Regions from separate parts of the Priestia sp. P1_B12_1 genome, predicted to be linked through region 3. Evidence: predicted binding sites of a transcription regulator. Region 3 holds the regulator's gene; each other region holds the start of a gene.
What was found. Region 3 encodes LexA, which represses DNA repair genes until DNA is damaged. Its sites were predicted from a motif close to CGAACATATGTTCG; they were not measured.
Positions count from the first base shown of each region.

Region 1: the regulator LexA is predicted to act here: its motif matches at 1,836-1,849, upstream of AC1D0Y_RS13120 (YolD-like family protein).
Region 2: the regulator LexA is predicted to act here: its motif matches at 2,204-2,217, upstream of uvrB (excinuclease ABC subunit UvrB).

Region 1 is NZ_JBFTZR010000003.1:412,333-416,590, forward strand. Features, by position in the region: gene pfkB (1-phosphofructokinase) at 1-58, opposite strand, end outside; gene AC1D0Y_RS13110 (DeoR/GlpR family DNA-binding transcription regulator) at 55-807, opposite strand; gene AC1D0Y_RS13115 (hypothetical protein) at 1,189-1,329, opposite strand; gene AC1D0Y_RS13120 (YolD-like family protein) at 1,452-1,805, opposite strand; gene AC1D0Y_RS13125 (YitT family protein) at 2,054-2,893, shown strand; gene AC1D0Y_RS13130 (beta-ketoacyl-ACP synthase 3) at 3,043-4,038, opposite strand; gene AC1D0Y_RS13135 (sulfate/molybdate ABC transporter ATP-binding protein) at 4,147-4,258, opposite strand, start outside.
Region 2 is NZ_JBFTZR010000005.1:222,148-226,405, reverse strand. Features, by position in the region: gene uvrA (excinuclease ABC subunit UvrA) at 1-150, opposite strand, end outside; gene uvrB (excinuclease ABC subunit UvrB) at 157-2,136, opposite strand; gene AC1D0Y_RS18220 (sigma-54 interaction domain-containing protein) at 2,472-4,133, shown strand; gene pruA (L-glutamate gamma-semialdehyde dehydrogenase) at 4,200-4,258, opposite strand, start outside.
Region 3 is NZ_JBFTZR010000001.1:290,173-294,430, forward strand. Features, by position in the region: gene AC1D0Y_RS01575 (DUF896 domain-containing protein) at 92-322, opposite strand; gene AC1D0Y_RS01580 (YneB family resolvase-like protein) at 392-1,060, opposite strand; gene yneA (cell division suppressor protein YneA) at 1,114-1,443, opposite strand; gene lexA (transcriptional repressor LexA) at 1,590-2,207, shown strand; gene AC1D0Y_RS01595 (magnesium transporter CorA family protein) at 2,419-3,864, shown strand; gene AC1D0Y_RS01600 (glycosyltransferase family 39 protein) at 4,081-4,258, shown strand, end outside.

The DNA of each region.
Region 1 (4,258 bases), on a different contig from region 3:
ATGCTGAAACATGTACTACGTAATCAACGGATGGGTTCAACGTACATGTATAAATCATGATTTCACAACCTTTATGTCTGTTTTGTTTGCATACTGTATAAGTACATCGCTAGGTACGTCATTTGTTATAATTTTTGCTTCATGTAAATCGGCTATTTTCGCAAAGCTTGTTTCAAAAAACTTAGTGGAATCTGATAAAATATACGATTCTCTAGACAGCTTCATTGCCGTTTGCTTGATCAATGCTTCTTCTGGGTCAGGAGTTGTATATCCATATTGATGATGAATCCCATTCGCTCCCATAAAGCACTTATCAAAACGATATTGCTCAAGACTTAAAAGAGCTCCATTGCCAATTAAAGCGCCCGTTTTATGTTTAACAGATCCCCCAATTAAATAGAGGGTGATACCTTGTTCTAGCATCGGATTTAAATGCATTAAACCATTTGTCACGACTACTACATCTTTTTGCTTTAAAAAAGGAATCATTTCATACGTTGTAGTTCCTGCATCTAAAAAAATACAGTCACCTTCATTTATAATGGAAGCCGCATACTCTGCAATGTTTCGTTTATCTTGAACATTTTTAGCAGATTTTTCGATAACGCTCAGTTCGATTCGTTTACTGCGAATAAGCGAAGCGCCACCGTGAACACGTTTGAGCATTTGCTCTTCTTCTAGTTGACTTAAGTCTCTTCTAATGGTGGATTCCGAAGCGCCTGTAACTTCGATAAACTCTTGTACTTTTACAAGTTCTTTCTCTTTTAAAAGTTTTAAGATTAGTTGATGTCTCTCCGGCGTTAACATGTTCTAGCTCCTTTTTCAAAAAAGCGTTTTCATTTATTTCATGTACTTACTTTATCACGGTTTACATTCAAAATCAATCATAAAAAATCAAAAACATTCATTTTTTTAATTACAAAATAAAGTTTTTTGAACGAATAGTTAAATTTGCATTTGGTTTAATAATAGTTAATACAAAAGGAAATATGCTGGTAATTCAAGAATTTGTCTACTTTTCTCATTATATGTAAAGGTTTTCTTCTACTCAATTAGCTATGACTGTTTTTGACTATTTCTTGACCGATTGAATTTTTCTGACTGAATCAGCCATAGCTTGTCCTGATTTCGTAAAAGCCTACACACCAAAAAAGTTGTCCACCTTTTTGGACAACTCAAAGTGACCCATCATTTAAATAAAAATAGAAGCATATATAATATGGAAGCAAGGGCAGAAGAAATAGCTAAACTTGAGATAAAACGCACGAGTCTTTTCTTAATGAACTGCGTTAATTCGATTTCTCTTACTTGAGTTTTTTCATTTTGCATACAATGATCCCTTCTTTAATTAAAATTTCCTAGTAGCTAGAAGTTACTACTCGCAGAATATGCTTTTATGTATTGTATGCATGCGTTAAAAAAAAGATACAAAACGAACAAAAAAGCTACTCTTAGCTAGAGTAGCTTTCATCTTTCCATACATCTGCTTCAATTACTGCATCCGCTCGAATCGAATATGTATAACAAGGGCCTGTAACCATCAGCATATTCGACTGCAGCGAGACTTTATCAATCGTCACTCGTTCATACCTTTGAATATGTCCTGCTTCATAGACGTGAAGCGTTACTGGATGATGCTCCGAGTAACTGTTCATAATGACATTTTCAATATGCTCAATCTTTTCTTTTTTCAACCCTAAGGACTGCTTATGCGCCTCGGGACTGTACATTTTCTTCATTTTCTCTAAATGCTCGGGCATTACTAACTTCGCATACTGTTTTAATTCATCTTGATACACGTTCATTCTCCCCCTTGACTCTTGCTTCTATTTTACCGAACGAACATTCTCATTGCAAAACTTTTTAATCAAAATAAAAGCAAACAATTCATTTTTTCATACTCCATAAAAACTGTCAAAAGATTTTATGTTAATAGCAGAAACTGATTTTAAAAAAAATAATAATATCCCATCTTTAATTCGGTCTCTAGAGTTGGTATAATACATTGTCATGACTGTGTTTTCGGAGTTTTTGATGATTGGAGGTAACGTTCATGATTAATAAAATAAAAGAAATTATCCTCATTATTCTAGGGAGCCTCATTTTTGCACTGGCCATTAATTACTTTGCTATTCCAAATGAATTAGCAGAAGGCGGCGTAACCGGTGTAACAATGATTACCTATTATGTATTAGGCTGGTCTCCGGGTATCACAAACTTTATATTAAACGGTTTGCTGGTACTAATCGGATACAAATTGCTTCATAAACGTGTGATTGTTTACACAATTATATGTATTATTTTCACGTCTCTATTCCTACATATAACTGAAGGACTGGGAAATCCTCTTGACGATACGCTACTGGGGGCTATTTTTGCTGGTATTTTAGCTGGGGTAGGACTCGGACTTGTGTTTAGAGGCGGCGGAACTTCCGGAGGCTCTGCAGTTATTGCCCGCTTAGCTAATCAATATCTAGACTGGAATATTAGCAAAACGATGCTGGCAATTGATTTATTAGTGGTAGCAAGCGCTTATTTTGTCATCGGTGGAGAAAAGACGATGTATACGATTATTTCTCTTTACATCGGAACGAAAGTGCTTGATTATATCATTGAAGGACTCAACCCTCGCAAAGCAATCACTATTATTTCACACCGTTCAGCTGAAGTAGCCGAACAAGTCAATAAAAAGATGCAGCGCGGCGTCACTGTCTTTTCCGCTCATGGAAGCTATACAAAAGAAGCAAAAGACGTATTGTACGTAGTTGTGAACAAACAAGAACTGCTAGAATTAAAGCGTATTATTCATAAAGTCGACGAACAAGCTTTTGTGGTCGTACACGATGTGCGCGACGTCTTTGGAGTAGGTTTTACTATTCCAAAAGCCGGCTGAAAACCCGCTGTAAAAAAGCGGTTTTTTTCTATTATATATGTTTGCGCTGAAAATACAGTAAACCTGCCGTTATAAAAAGAATAAACTCTCTTGGAACGACAATAAAAAGCTCTGTAGTGAAAATCTAAAAAGCTAAAAGGCGATGCCTTTTAGCTTTTTTCTTTACACGTCCATTTAATTAACAGACCGCAGTGCGTTAATCCTCCTCCAAACCCATAGAGAATAAGGAGGTCATTATCCTGTACTTTTCCTGTCATTATTCCTTCGTTTAAAGCAAGCGGAATAGAAGCTGAAGACGTATTTCCGCAGTATTGCACACTCGTTAACGTTTTATCCATTGAAACACCTGTTTTAGCACAAATTGCTTCAATCATTCGAAGGTTTGCACTGTGCGGAATAAACCAGTTTACATCAGAAAGAGAAATGGGAGTATTCTTTAATAATGCTTCTACTCCTTTTGGAATCGTTCGTACAGCAAAGCGGTATACTTCACGCCCGTTTTGAACTAAATTCCCGCTCGAGTTAATTTCTTTTCCTGAAAGAGTATTAGATAAGTTAGAACGATATAAATTTCCCCCTCCGCTTCCGTCCGTTCCGTAGTGACATCCTAAGAAACTTGGATTATGCTCATCGTACTCTACAAGCATAGCCCCCGCTCCGTCACCAAACAGCACGCATGTGGCCCGGTCCGTATAATCTGTAATTCTCGACATGACTTCAGCACCAATAACTAAAATCTTTTTATGCAATCCCGACGTCACTAAGCCGTTCGCCACATGAAGTCCATATGTAAAACCGGCGCATGCGGCACTTAGATCAAATGCAGCAGCTTGATCAATATGAAAGTAATCTTGAACCTGACATGCTACGCTAGGAAAAAAGTGATCCGGCGTTGTTGTCGAAACAATAATTGCATCTACATCTTCTATTTTTACATCATATCGGTTAAGCAAATTTTCAACGGCTTGAATGGCAAGCGTGGACGTGTATTCGCCTTCCCCTGCAATTCGTCGTTCTTTCATTCCCGTACGCTGTACAATCCATTCGTCACTTGTATCAACCATTTCTTTTAAATGGTCGTTCGTTAATTTTTGCTTTGGTGTATATATCCCCATTCCCGTAATTCTAGCTTTTGACTGTATCATTTCTCCACCTCAAATCAGTTGATACTTAATTATAACACCTACTTTTAATATCTGGTACTAATTTATTAGCAGATAAAAAGCGCAAAGGCATACCCTTTACGCTTTTTATTAAATAGAATAATCTTCTGGAATAAATACTTTTAGCTGCTTAGGCTTTACATACACCTGCTCTCCCACTTGAAGGCTGAGGACTTTATAGTGCTCTTTGCTTAATTCAGCT
Region 2 (4,258 bases), on a different contig from region 3:
TTCTGCATAGATTGTATCGAAAGCCAAAGAAGATTTACCAGAACCTGATAACCCTGTTAATACCACTAATTTGTCTCGCGGGATTTCAATATCGATATTTTTCAAATTGTGGGCTCGTGCACCTTTTACCACGATTTTTTCCATCGCCATGTTTTATCACCCTTCCGCTTTTAATTCTAGAATCAAGTCACGAAGCTCAGCTGCGCGTTCAAAGTTAAGCGCTTTGGCTGCTTCTTTCATTTCTTGTTCCATTTCTTCTACGAGCTTTGCTTTTTCTTTTTTGTTGAGCTTATCAAATGCCGGTGCTTCTTCATACGTTTCTGTATCTTCTGCTACTACTGTTGCACGAATTGAGCCTCGAACTTCTTTTTGAATCGTTGTCGGTGTAATACCATGCTCTTCATTGTAAGCTTCTTGAATACTTCTACGACGCTTGGTCTCATTGATAGCAATATCCATGGAGTTTGTGATGCGATCTGCATACATAATGACATGTCCATTAGCATTTCGCGCAGCACGTCCGATGGTTTGAATAAGCGATCGTTCTGAACGCAAGAATCCTTCTTTATCCGCATCTAATATGGTTACTAACGAAACTTCCGGAATATCTAAACCTTCACGAAGTAAGTTAATTCCTACGAGCACATCATATTTTCCAAGCCGCAGCTCTCGGATAATTTCAATACGCTCGAGCGTCTTCACCTCAGAGTGAAGATATTGAACTTTAATGCCAATTTCTTTTAAGTAGTTCGTTAAATCCTCAGACATTTTCTTTGTTAACGTCGTAACGAGCACTCGTTCATTTCGCTTAATCCGGTCGTGAATTTCTCCAATTAAATCATCAATCTGTCCTTCAATTGGTCGAACTTCGATATTTGGATCCAATAATCCCGTTGGACGGATAATTTGTTCAATTACATCAGGTGCCTTCTCAAGTTCGTAAGGACCTGGTGTTGCAGAAACATGAACAATTTGGTTAATATGCTGTTCAAATTCATCAAATTTAAGCGGGCGGTTATCTAATGCGGACGGCAAGCGGAAACCATGGTCTACTAACACTTGTTTACGCGCTTGGTCTCCATTGTACATTCCTCTAACTTGAGGAATCGTAACGTGTGATTCATCCACAACAAGAAGGAAATCTTCCGGGAAGAAGTCCAGCAGTGTATAAGGTGTAGAACCAGCGGGACGAAGCGTTAAATGACGAGAGTAGTTCTCGATTCCCGAACAAAAGCCCATTTCTCTCATCATTTCTAGGTCGTAGCGCGTGCGCTGCTCCAAGCGCTGCGCTTCTAAAAGCTTTCCTGCTTCTTTTAGCTTCTCTAGCTGTTCTTCTAGTTCTTTTTCAATATTTTGAATGGCAACACGCATTTTTTCTTCTCTCGTGACAAAGTGAGATGCCGGGAAGATAGCTACATGTTCACGATCTCCAATAATTTCTCCTGTTAGAGCGTCAACTTCTCGAATGCGGTCAATTTCATCGCCGAAAAACTCAACGCGAATACAGTGTTCATCTCGAGATACAGGAAAAATCTCCACAACATCACCGCGAACGCGAAACGTTCCGCGCTTAAAGTCAATATCATTTCTTTCGTACTGTACATCCACTAGCGTACGAAGCAGCTGATTACGCTCTTTTTCCATTCCTACTCGAAGAGATACGACCATTTCTTTGTATTCTTCCGGAGAACCTAAACCATAAATACAGGACACGCTGGCAATAATAATGACATCTTTTCGTTCAAAGAGAGAAGAAGTTGCCGAGTGACGAAGTTTATCAATTTCATCATTAATGCTTGCATCTTTTTCAATAAATGTATCTGTTTGAGGTACATAGGCTTCAGGCTGATAGTAATCGTAGTAACTGACAAAGTATTCAACTGCATTATTAGGAAAAAACTCTTTAAACTCACTGTACAATTGACCAGCAAGCGTTTTGTTATGAGCCATAATTAGTGTCGGCTTATTTATTTCCTTAATAACATTAGACATGGTGAAGGTTTTTCCCGTTCCTGTAGCACCTAGCAAAACTTGATGCTGCTTACCTTCTTTAATTCCTTTCACGATCTTTTCAATTGCCTTTGGCTGATCACCTTGCGGTTGATATGGGGATACTAATTCAAACTGATCTTTCAAATGAAGGCCTCCGTTTCCATTTTCTTGTTTTATCTATTTTTATTACGATATGTAAAAACCGAAAACACGAACTGATATTCGTATTTTATCACTTTATAATCATAAATGAAACTAATGAGTATTAATCTTATATAGTGTTTGTTTGTTTTTATTTTTTACCCTGTTACTTTATTACCCACTAAATTCTTATACTACCCTTTTCGAAGGGAATACAACTCTTTAGATGAAAGCAATAAAAGAAAGTAAGCTGCATAATTGTTTGAAAGAGATAGGCTTTTGCGCCAATTTCTAAATTATGATACAGTATAAAAAATATGTACTGAGAGGGGTTTAGTATGGCAAGCGTTGATCAAGTTCTTATAAATAACTCCTTTATAACAGTTGAAGAATCAACTTCTTTAGCTAAAGTGAAATCTGAACTTTCAAACTATGACTTCGTTATAGTCACAGCAAGTACCTTTTATGTAATACAAAAAGATGAACGATACCTGTTAACAGGTCATGACGAGGCATCGTCCATAAAAAAAGTAATAGCGGATACAAATTGGCCTTCATCTTCTACTTCTACGTTAGCCAATTTACAAGCCAACACAAACTGGAACAGACCAGTCCTCATTCAAGCAGAAAACCAAGAAACCACAATAGGACTTGTAACACCTTCACAGTGGATTACACATTTGCATAGCCAAAATGAGATATTAGCTTCCTATTTTGATACATTGGCAGAAACCATTAATGATGCAGTGACAGCCGTCGATAATGAAGGAAATGTAATCTTGTGGAATACTGCTGCGGAACATACGTATAAGATTCAGAGAGATGATATTATGGGTAGAAAAATCGGAGAGCATTTCAAAGATGAATCCATCATTCTACATACGATTCTAAATGAAGGGCGCCCTGTACGCGGAACGTATCATCGTCCTAATGAACAAACTCACGTGCTCATCAATGCATCTCCTATTATAAGAAACAATCGAGTCATAGGTGGAGTCGCAACTGAACATGACATTACCAATATTGTAAGATTAAATGAAGAAATTGATGTGTCTCTTCTCATCCCAAAAGATAATCCATTTTCTTCTTTCGCGGGTATCAGTCCTGAAATTAAGCAAGCCGTTGACATTGCCAAAAAAGTGGCATCTACAGATATGCCTATTTTATTAACGGGAGAACCTGGTTCTGGGAAAGAAATGCTGGCTCAGGCTATCCACTACGGTGGATCCAAACATAAAGAACCTTTTTTATCTTTAAATTGCGCCACTATTCCATCGGGACTCCTGGAAATTGAGCTCTTTGGTCATCAAAAAGATGTCTTTTCAGAAGATCCAACTACCATTGCGGGAAAACTGGAGCAGGCTCACAACGGGACGTTATTTATTGAAGAAATTGATAAAATGCCTCTTGAAATTCAAGTTAAGTTTCTCCGTTACTTGGAAGAACGATCCTTTTATCACGTTGGAGGCACGGAAGAAATTCAAGTTCAAACCCGAATTGTAGCCTCTACCACGACGCCTTTGGAAGAGTTGCTAAAAGCCGGTGAATTCCATGAAAATCTTTACTATTTACTGACCGTCATCAACATTATTATTCCGCCGCTTCGAGACCATAAAGAAGACATCGAAGCATTAACACAGCAATTTGTACAGGAATTCAGCAAGAAGTATAAAAAGAAGGCTCCTTTCATTAGCTCTGAAGTTCTCGAAGCCTTTATGCAATACGATTGGCCAGGCAATATTCGCGAGCTGAGAAATACGATTGAACGAATGATTTTTCTAAGTGATCAGTCGTTGATTACCCTTACGCACCTTCCTGACAATCTGAAGGATGCAAGTTCTTTCACAGAAGTTCAAAAAGAAGAAGATTCTCTTCAAGAAGCTAGGCTAATAGAAGAGACTCTTCAAAAAACCTATGGAAACAAAAGTGCAGCAGCAGATCTGCTTGGCATTTCACGCGGCACCCTTTACAACAAAATCAAAGAATACGGACTAAACTAATCAAAAAATTCGACACGAAGCTAAAGATGCTTCGTGTCGAATTTTTTGATTTCCTATAGACTGAACTTATTTCTGTTTTCTCGCTGTCATCTTCCCTTGTGTAAATAATAGAAGATAATCATACC
Region 3 (4,258 bases):
AAAAAATTTCCACTTTTACAGTTTTTGTGCCCCTTATTAAAAATATACAAAAAACTAGAGGGAACACTCCCTCTAGTTTTACTAGAACGTCTTAGTGAAGACGCTTCTTTTTACTCTCTTTTAACTTCTTAGGCGTAACATCTTTACCTTCTTCGTCCACAACTTTAATCGTATGAAGGTGATTTGTCATAGATTGTCGGAAAACTTTTAAATATTCCTGACGTAGCTCTTGCTGTTCTTTCGCTTCAGATTCTGTCAGACCTTCAGCCTTTGCCTTTTTTGAAAGAGCATTAATACGAGCAAGTTTATCTTTTGATAGCATATAAAACCTATCTCCTTATAATCAATAATTAAAATTACCGAACCGCTTCGGCAACATGTAGTCATCTTACTAAATCTCTTTCGTTTTATCAAGAGATTGAGCACTCTCTTGGTACTCTTGATAGCGGCGATGTACCGTCGCTTTTGAAATATTATAGCCAAAACCCTTTAGCGTAACTGAAATTTCAGCAAAGGTTAAGCCGTTATGACGAAGGCGGACAATTTCTTCAATAGGCGCTTCTTTTTTTTCCCTTCCCGAGTTAACTCCTTGATTTTTTAAATTTTTCTGCGGACGATAACCGTTTTCTACGGCTCTTTTCATTCCTCTTCTAATTTTAGCATTATGTAATTTCCGCTGATGCTCTTCCACTAAGCTAATAATATCTAACACCATTGAATCAGATTCTGAAAGCTGAAGCTGACCTTGATGACTAATCGTATAGATGGTAGCATTTTCTTTATGAAAAGCATGAAGCAGCGCAATTCGGGCATTTCCTCTGCCTAATCGTGTTTCGTCTTGAATAAGCAGCACAGAGATCTTCTCTTCTTTCATTGTATGAAGAACATCCAAAATACCCTCTCTGTCTACGTCATATCCGCTTGCTTTTTCCATCACGACTTTTTTTACGTCTAGATGGTGAAGACCAGCAAGCTTTTTTAATTCTTCTTGCTGGCGCTGTAAAGATGTTTCTTGGGTTTTTTTATCCGTACTGACACGGCAATAAATAATGGCGTCCACTTTTATCACGACCTTTTCGGCTTCTAACAATATTCAGGAACGGCCGTTACACACTACTGTTCAATTGCCACTTGATTATGTAACTCTTGTTTTAAAACAGGAATATATAATTTATCTCCAGGAGATAAAGACTGGGCAGTGTCTGAGTTTAAATCATTGACGTCTTCAACCCATTTAACAAATTCATTGGTGGTCAAATGGTGGTGATTATGATACTTGTTGGACAAGTCCCAAAGCGTATCTCCTTTTGTAATAGTAACCGTTGAATATTTGTCTAAATCTACTTTATCCGCTCCTAAAACCAGCGTCAATACATATGTAAGTGCAGCGATTGCTGCAAAAAAAATAGCGTAATGTTTCATAGAATGTAAGAATTGTTGCATATTATGATCCCCCTATCAGAATATATGTTCTTATTTTATTGAGAACATTTGTTTCTGTCAATGGAATTCTTCGAACTTATGTTTGTATATTGACACATCACGTGGTATAATTCACCTAAAGAATAGCTAAAATCGAGGTGAAAAATATGAAGCTATCAAAACGTCAACAAGACATACTAGATTTTATTAAGCACGAAGTAAAATTAAAAGGTTATCCGCCTTCTGTTCGCGAGATTGGGGAAGCGGTAGGATTAGCCTCTAGCTCCACTGTACACGGGCATTTAGCTCGTTTAGAAAGCAAAGGGTTAATTCGCAGAGATCCAACAAAACCAAGAGCAATCGAAGTTCTTCAACTAGATGAAGTAAACATCCCTAAAAGCAATGTCATTAATGTTCCTGTTATCGGTAAAGTAACAGCGGGTCTTCCTATAACAGCCGTTGAAAATGTGGAAGAATATTTCCCTCTTCCAGATAAATTCGTTTCTCCAGATGATCATGTATTTATGCTTGAAATTATGGGAGAAAGTATGATTGAAGCAGGTATTCTAGATGGCGATATGGTAATCGTACGTCAGCAGCAAACAGCTAATAATGGAGATATTGTGGTCGCTATGACCGAGGACAACGAAGCAACGGTAAAACGTTTCTTTAAAGAAGAAAATTTCGTTCGTTTACAGCCTGAAAATTCAACGATGGCGCCTATTATTCTTCGCCACGTAACGATTTTAGGAAAAGTAACTGGTGTATATCGCACGATTCACTAATCAGACACTGTATGTAAAACCAACTAATCATGATGTTAGTTGGTTTTTTTACGTTTGTTTTCTAAAAAAATTGGCATATTATAAATGATACGTTGAATCACCGCAGGCAGGTAGAACGGTTTTTGTAAAGCTTGTTTCACCTTTTACTTTCTATCTGCATTTCCTCGACTCTTACAAGGAAATACAACCGACCATAAGAAGGATGTAGTTTATGACCAATACACCAAGGAAAACAGAACCATTTCAAACCATCGTACCTACCAAAGCAATGAACATGTTTCTTTTTCCTTTTTCCTTTGACCGAAAAAATAAAGAGCAGCTTGTTCATGCACTAAAAGAAAATTTGTTCGAATTTTTTTCCATTCAAAAAAAACATTTAGAAAAAGAATACTACGGAGAACAGTATTACGTATCTCATGATAGCCTGGATCAATATTTTCTTCCTTACATTGAATGCATTCTATTCCCTGACTCGTGCGAAAAAGAAGGGTTGCTTCGATTTTCCAAAAAAATAGACCATACTATTACGTTACACACTTCCTCCACCACCGTGTCTAGCAACGTGCTGTCTGTGGATGTTTTTTTATGTCCTTTTGAAATTGGCGTCATGACCATTCGCACTGAGATGAGCCATAATCATTACACCTATGATGATATTTTAGAATTCATGAATCATTTTCGTGTACTAGAACCGAAGCTTGCTGAAGAGCATGGATCCACCATTACCTATGAACATCATCGCTATAGCAAAGTGCAAGATTATATTTTTTCACAGCTTGCGCCATTTTTGAACGAACACATCAAGAAAGAAGCCACGCGTGAACAGCACGTTGGGAGCCTTCCTTATTTTATCGATGAACGGATGTTTGTGTTAAGTTATGTAACGGTAAATCAAGAGCAAGAAATTAATTCCACAACTTTATTTCGTACTGGGCAGCTAAATAGCTATACGCCTGACGGGAAAGCGTTTATTTCTGCACACAATCATGAGTATATTAAAACGTATAATACTAAACACGTGTATGAAAGGTGGGCTCCTGAAACCTATTACGTCATAACAGACCATGTGTTTTCGTGTATTTCTAAATCGACAGACTCTAAAACGGATCAGCTTTTGATGAATCATCTATTTGGCCAGCATTACTATAATTTATTTTTACATTTTTTCTATAAAATCGTGTTGCTAAAATTATCTTATGAATATTCGCAGCTCACGTTTCATAAAAATTCAGAGGGCATTGAACGACTAATCCGCTCTATTACCGTGTTTTCAGGTAAATATTTATTTTTAGAAATTAGCTCTCGCACAGAAGGTCAAGAGTTTTCTGAGCTCTTTAAAAAAATCTTTCATATCAATTCTCTTTATCAAGAAGTCAAAGAAACCCTTGGTACTTTGTACCAAAATCAAGAGAAAATCGCAGCCAAACGTCACAATTACTTATTATTAATTTTAACGATTTATACGGTTCTTTCCGGTATTTACGGAATGAATTTAGTTATTAGCAAACTAAAGGGAAACATCAATTGGGATAGCATGAAGCAGTTTTCTATCTTTGAATATATCGCTTTAATAGTAGCTCTGTCAGGAATTCTGATCAGCATTAGTCTCGGAGTGAGTTCCCTATGGAATTTATTAAAAGATCGGTTTAAAACATAAAAGCTGTTCGCATACGTATGGATGCAAACAGCTTTTTCTATTACAAAATCGTTTTCCTACTCGGCTTACCCTTTTATCAAACGTTATGCCGCTGTCGTAATTTCAGAACAATCTAACATTATACTCTATAAGAAAAATATATACAAAATAATAAAATATGGTATCATAGGGTAGGAATTTTGTACCTTATCTTTGAAATAATTTGCAGGAGGTAATATGCTTAAATCATTTTTATCCAAAAGCCTGATCTTTTTATGTGTCATTATTCTTACATGGTCTCTATGGGGCAGTTATAATGCGATGACAAATTCATTGGAATTAAAGGGCTTGGCTTTAAGTAATTCATTTATTATTGAAGGAATCTTTATCACTTTCCTTGTCATTTTTCTAATAG